One region of the Microbulbifer sp. CAU 1566 genome, then DNA from elsewhere that is predicted to be linked to it. Evidence: predicted binding sites of a transcription regulator. Region 1 holds the regulator's gene; the other holds the start of a gene.

Region 1 (3,374 bases):
GAATTCACTGCATGAGGCCGCGCGATGCGGCTGCCGGGGCAACGATGGTCGAATGCCAGGACCTTAGTCCGGGTCGAGTGGCGTTATTATGCCGCGGCAGCGCTGTTGATGGCCAGCGCGTAGAGGTCGTCGCTGGTGGTGGCCTCACGCAGTTTTTCGCGCACACGGCTATCGCTGAACAGGGCGGCGATCTCGGCCAGGGTGTCCAGGTGTTCCTGGTCGGAGTCTTCCGGTACCAGCAGTGCAAACAGCAGGTCTACGGGCTGGCGGTCGATAGCATCGAAGTCGACTGCTGGCGATGTGGTGCAGAGGACGCCAATCGGGCGCTCGCAGCCGGGCAGGCGACAGTGGGGAATGGCCACGCCTTCACCGATGCCGGTGGAGCCCAGGCGCTCCCGGGCAACCAACTGGTTGAAGACGGTGTCGGAATCCAGATCGGGGTATTCTTCTGAGATCGCCTGGGCGATATTGAGCAGCAGCTTTTTTTTGCTGCTCCCCGCCAGGTGGCAAAGGCTTAGGCGGGGAGAGAGTAATGCTTCCAGTGTCATAACTTACTAATGATCTGGCGCAACCTGCCGGGCGTGAGCCCGCAAGTTGCCAGTTGTCTAACGGCTAGTGAAAACTACCGGTGACTGCGTAACTTTTCTTTGTGTTTCAGCAGCTGTCGGTCGAGTTTGTCGGACAGCGAGTCGATCGCTGCGTACATGTCCTCAGATTCCGAATCCGCAAAAATATCCTTGTTGCCGTTCACGTGAACCCGCGCCTCGGCTTTCTGGATAAGTTTGTCGACGGACAGAGTGACCTGGGCGTTGGTGATCAGGTCATTGTGGCGGGAGAGCTTGTCCAGTTTGGTCAGGCAGTAATCGCGAATGGCCGGAGTAACATCTACATGGTGGCCACTGATATTGATCTGCATGGAAATCTCCTCAAAGGGTACAACACATCCGGTGGCACCCCCGCACAGGGCGGCAACCCTACTAGGAAGTGCGCCAGAATGGAAGGATACACTCAATGTCTGGCCATTGGTTGTCCAGAAACTGACCGGGAGAGGGGTGTGGCGCCACCAGTTAGTGACTGGTCTGGTTAGACCAGTCGCTTTCGCTCGCTAGAGGAGGGTATTCCCATGGACTCGCGGTATTTGGCCACGGTGCGGCGGGCCACCTTGATGCCCTGGGCATCCAGCTCCTGGGTGATCTTGTTGTCCGACAGTGGCTTGCGTGGCTGCTCCGCATCCACCAGCTTGCGAATCAGAGCGCGAATGGCGGTGGAGGAGGCGTCCTCACCGGAGTCGGTGCTCACATGGCTGGAGAAGAAGTATTTGAGCTCGAATACACCGCGCGGCGTAAGCATGTATTTTTGCGTGGTGACCCGGGAAATGGTGGATTCGTGCATGCCGATGGTTTCGGCGATATTTGCCAGTACCATGGGTTTCATGGCTTCCGGGCCCTGCTCGAAAAACCCCCGCTGTTTATCCACGATACAGCTGGCGACCTTCAGCAGGGTTTCATGGCGGCTCTGCAGGCTTTTCAGGAACCAGCGTGCCTCCTGCAGATTGTCCCGCAGGTAGTTATTTTCATTGGAGTTGTCCGCGCGCTTGATCAGCGCCGCGTATGTGTCGTTGATGCGCAGTTTGGGGGTGGTTTCCGGGTTCAGTTCCACCACCCAGCGCTGTTCCCGGCGGCTGACGATCACATCCGGCACCACGTATTGCGGCTCTTCGCCGCCGAAGGCTTCACCCGGGTAAGGCGTGAGTGTCTGGATCAGGCGCATCACCTCGCCCAGCTGTATCTCGCTGAGGCGGGTGCGGCGGCTGAGCTGGCGGAAGTCCCGCTTGCCCAGTAAGTCCAGGTGTTGGCCGACAATCGCCTGCGCTTGGGCCAGCCAGGGTGTCTGCTCGGGGAGCTGGCGCAGTTGCAGTAGCAGGCTCTCGCGCAGATCCCGGGCACCGCATCCGACCGGTTCCAGGTGCTGGATGGTTTTCAGTACTGCCAGAACTTCATCGGTTTCTACGTTCAGCGCTGCGGCCAGTTCATCCAGATCGGCATCCAGAAATCCGTTAGGGGCAATGGCGTCGATCAGGGCTTCGCCGATCAACTTGTCGCCTTCGGTCAGTGGGGTGAGGTTCAGTTGCCACAGCAGGTGATCCTGCAGGCTCTCCGAGACCGCATTGCGCTGCTCCAGCGCATACTCTTCCGCCTCGCCGCCACTGTAGCTGCTGTTGGTGTAGATATCGTCCCAGCGGGTGTCGACGGGCAGGTCGTCGGGAATTTCCCCGTTCCAGTCGCCGTCCACGCCGGCTTCGGCCTGCGCTTCGCGGACGCTGTCGGCGTTGGCAGCTTCGCGCTCCTGGCGCTCGGAGGTGGCGGGGGTGTTCTGTTCCTGGGGGGCTTCGCCAGTGTGTTCTTCGAAGTCGGATTCCAGCAGCGGATTGCTATCCAGGGCGGACTGGATTTCCTGTTGCAGGTCCAGCGTCGACAGTTGCAGCAAGCGAATAGCCTGTTGCAACTGTGGCGTCATGGTCAGCTGAGTGCCGAGTTTTAACTGGAGTGACTGCTTCATAGGGAGTTTGCCGGCAGAAAAATCTGGCGTTGGGCCGCTGCGACAAATTTGATGCTTGAAGCGGCGGCGGAAAGCTCATTTCCTGCAGACTACCCCGGGGCAAAACGGAACTCAAGAGGCACGTTAAGCAATAAGTGTGCCGAAAAATTTCGTCCCTTTGGTCACTCTTTACAAAATTGTGATGGGCATCAGCCGAAGAGTGAGAAAAGCTGATGAATACACGTGATGGTGCTCAGATGGTGAATTCGTGTCCCAGATAGACGTCTTTCACCTGCTTGTTTTCGGCCACGTCTTTGGGGTTGCCTGAGGCGATGATATGGCCCTCACTGACGATGTAGGCGGTTTCACAGATATCCAGGGTCTCGCGCACATTGTGGTCGGTGATGAGCACGCCGATTCCGCGATCCCGCAGGTGACGGATGATCTGTTTGATGTCATTGACGGAGATGGGGTCCACCCCGGCAAATGGTTCATCCAGCAGCACGAAGGCGGGGTTGGTGGCCAGGGCTCGGGCAATCTCAACCCGGCGGCGCTCACCGCCGGATAGCGCCATGCCGAGGCTCTCGCGGATGTGCGTGATATGGAACTCTTCGAGCAGGGATTCCAGGTGCTCTTTGCGCTGGCTGCGATTGAGGTCCTTGCGTGTTTCCAGGATGGCGAGAATGTTGTCCTGCACCGACAGGCGGCGGAATACGGAGGCTTCCTGGGGCAGGTAGCCAATACCTTTGCGGGCGCGGCCGTGCATGGACAGCCCGGTGATGTCTTCACTGTCGATCATCACCTGGCCGTCGTCTGCCTGCACCAGCCCGGCGATC
Region 2 (3,374 bases), on a different contig from region 1:
TATCTCACCTTGAGGGCCTTTTGAACCTGCCATATTGAATCGTTAGCAAGCGGCTTTATCCGCAACGCTGGCATGGCTTCTGGAGTCTTCGCCAAGCCGATCCCCAACCTGAATAATTTTCGCCGCGACATCCACCAGCTTCAGATTCATTTCCATCGCCCGCTGCTGCATGGTGCGATAAGCATCCTGCTCGCTCAATCGCAGCCTGCGCATCAGTACGCCCTTGGCGCGCTCTACCAGTTTCCGCTCGGTGAGTGCGCGGCGGGTTTCCTCCAGCTCTTCACTGACCCGGTGAATATGCGCGACCTGGGAGCGAATCAGCCCGTAGAGCGAATGCGCCAGGTTCTGGCCGTGTAAGGGCGGCACTCCGGCCGTGGAATCGCTCCCATAAAGCCCCGGCACCTGGGGATCAAACAACACCGCCAGCGCCGGTAGACGGCTCCAGTCGGCGGATTTCATCTGCTGTAACTGCGCATAGTGGTGCCCCAGCTCCGACTGCGCATCGGCAACCCGTTTGCGGCTCACCTTGAGCAAACGCGCGGCCATGGCGTCCTCCAGCCGGTGCATGGAATCAATACGCGCAGTGGCCAGTTGATACCAGACCTCACTGATATCCGCCGCAATCGGCTCACCGTCTTTCAGACCGGCGATGACCAGGCGCAGGCGCTGCAAATCCCGTGTCTCCTGGCTCTCCTCGATGGCCAGCCAGCGCGCCAGTTCAGTTTCCCCGGCATATTCGGAGAACAGTTCCAGACTGCGCAGTTGGCAAGCCTGCAAGTGAGAAAGACGGTGGTGCAGGCTTTCGTCAAACTGGCTGCCGGTAAAGCCAATCGCACCCCAGGCGCGCTCCTGTCCGGCAAATTCTTTGGCCTGCATAAAATTGAACAGGGCGACCAGCAATCGCGTTACCTGCGGGTCATCAGCCACATCGGCGGCCTCGAACACCACCGACAGCAGGCCGGCGATCAGCCGGCAAAAGGCATCGGTGGATTCCAGGGCACTGACTTCAAAGGCATCAATATGCCGGCGCAATTCCACCAGTTCATCCAGGCCGTGCAGTGAGTAGGCAATGCTGTTCAGCAGGCGCATATCCTGGGGGTTATGGCATCGGTCTGCCTGTAAATAGCGATCATGCAGCAAGCGGCGGAAGGCGACCTCGCTTTGGCCACAGCATTCAACCTGGGTGTCACGCAGGGCACTGAATCTGAAACCTGCGGAAACCAGGTAGATATTACTGATGCCCCGCTCCCGCTGTAGCTGGTGCACCAGGTCGGATACGGTGGTTACCAGCTCACAACTTCCGCTAAGCCGTTGCAGCGCCTGAATCTCTGCGCGCTTTGCGGCCAACAGAAACTGTTCAGCATCTTCACTGTGCTTGGGCATATCGGGGCTCCCGGGTAAACCAGAATGGGTAACCTTGATTCAGCAATAAACATTCCAGCCCAGCGCAGCACGATTTGTTCGGCATAGCGCGGCTCAGCTCGGCGTGAGAACTTTCTTGCGCACCGCGGATTTCGCAGCACCAAAATAGTGCACGAATAATGGAAGAGTGCGCCAGCTTCCTCAATATTCCTGCACCGGCCCCCTGTCTTTCACGCGATTCACACCGAATTGAAAAGTTGGCACCGAGATTGCTTTTATCTCTGGTGTAAAGATATTGCGCAGCGAATTGCGCAGCTCTTTCTGGGCGAAAGCCCGCTACAAACAAATACACTGGATAAAGGCGTCCATCACTTTCCGGCAGCGGCCGGTCTGTGTGGGCGCTTTTTTGTGCCTCGGAATTCTCAGTGACCCGCAGCTTTCGGTTTATTGCGAATCCCGCACAGGTGGATTCCCGATCCAACAACTTCCAATAAGGTGATCACCATGGCTTATCTCGCTCCATCAGAATTTGTGACCAAAATGGTCGATGCGGGGGAATCGAAGATTTACATGTCCACCCGCGACACCCTCGTTCGCGCCTATATGGCCGGTGCCATTCTCGCGCTGGCCGCCGTTTTTGCGGTAACGGTGGCGGTAGCCACCGGCTCCCATCTCGTCGGTTCCATCCTGTTCCCGGTGGGGTTCTGTATGTTGTACCTGATGGGTTTCGACCTGCTGACCGGGGTATTTGTACTCGCGCCGCTGGCGTGGCTCGACAGACGCCCAGGCGTCACCTGGGGCGGTATATTGCGCAACTGGGGGCTGGTGTTTGTGGGCAACTTTGGCGGTGCGCTGACTGTTGCGGTGATGATGGCGTTCGTGTTCACCATGGGTTTTAACACGGAACCCGGTGCCGTCGGCGCCAAGCTCGCTTCCGTAGGCGAGGCTCGCACCCTGGGATACGCGGAATACGGTGCAGCCGGCTGGTTTACCATTTTCCTGCGCGGCATGCTGTGTAACTGGATGGTATCCATGGGCGTGGTGGGTGCAATGATCTCCACCAATGTGAGCGGTAAAGTCATCGCCATGTGGATGCCAATCATGCTGTTCTTCTTTATGGCCTTCGAGCACTCGGTGGTGAATATGTTCCTGTTCCCCACGGCCATTATGATGGGCGGTGATTTCTCGGTGATGGATTACCTGATCTGGAACGAAATCCCCACAGCTCTGGGTAACCTGGTCGGCGGTCTCGCCTTCACCGGCCTGACACTCTTCACCACCCACTACAAAACCGCACCCAAGCGCCAGTTGACTGCAAAGAGCAGCGCAACGGGTAAAGAAGCGCTGGCCTGATGGTCACGCAAAGCCCCGCTGCTCGCGGGGCTTATTTTTTATGAACAATTCTCTTTTACTGGATGTCGGCCAGCACAGCAGTGCGGGCCTTAAACCGGAAAACCAAGACCACTGTGGTGCCTACCTGCCACCAGAGCCACTACTGGGCATGAAAGGTGCGGCGGTTGCGATTGCCGACGGTATCAGTTCGAGCAGTGTCAGTGCCATTGCCAGTGAAACGGCGATCAAAAGCTTTCTCGACGATTACTACTGCACCTCCGACGGCTGGAGTGTACAGAACGCCGCCGAGCAGGTGCTCAAGGCCACCAATGCCTGGCTCTATGGCCAGACCCAGCAGAGCCCCTTTCGTTTTGATAAAGACAAGGGCTACGTCTGCACCTTCAGTGCCGCGGTTTTCAAAGGCACCGAAGCCCATTTATTTCACCTCGGCGACTCGCGCATCTACCGCTTGCGCCGCGGCTCACTGGAACAACTCACTCACGACCACCGCCAGTGGCTGGGCGAACACAACAGTTACCTGAGCCGCGCCCTGGGTGTAACACAACACCTGGAACTGGATTACCGCAGGCTCACTCTGGAACCCGGCGATCTGTTTATCTTCACCACCGACGGCGTGCACGAGTCCCTCTCGCAACGGGCCCTGATCCAGCACTTGGACA

What was found. The regulator sigma-54, encoded in region 1, starts transcription at its own class of promoters, with help from an activator protein. The targets are predictions, from matches to a motif close to TGGCACANNNNTTGCNNT.
Region 2: M0G74_RS14385 (formate/nitrite transporter family protein) is a predicted target of sigma-54. The motif match lies at 1,621-1,638, and genes of this name have one in related genera.

Annotation. Positions count from the first base shown of each region.
Region 1 covers NZ_JALNMG010000001.1:326,293-329,666, reverse strand. The annotation lists gene ptsN (PTS IIA-like nitrogen regulatory protein PtsN) at 87-548, opposite strand; gene raiA (ribosome-associated translation inhibitor RaiA) at 623-916, opposite strand; gene M0G74_RS01455 (RNA polymerase factor sigma-54) at 1,084-2,559, opposite strand; gene lptB (LPS export ABC transporter ATP-binding protein) at 2,792-3,374, opposite strand, start outside.
Region 2 covers NZ_JALNMG010000005.1:347,835-351,208, forward strand. The annotation lists gene M0G74_RS14375 (hypothetical protein) at 1-24, shown strand, start outside; gene M0G74_RS14380 (nitrate- and nitrite sensing domain-containing protein) at 43-1,383, opposite strand; gene M0G74_RS14385 (formate/nitrite transporter family protein) at 1,867-2,715, shown strand; gene M0G74_RS14390 (bifunctional protein-serine/threonine kinase/phosphatase) at 2,756-3,374, shown strand, end outside.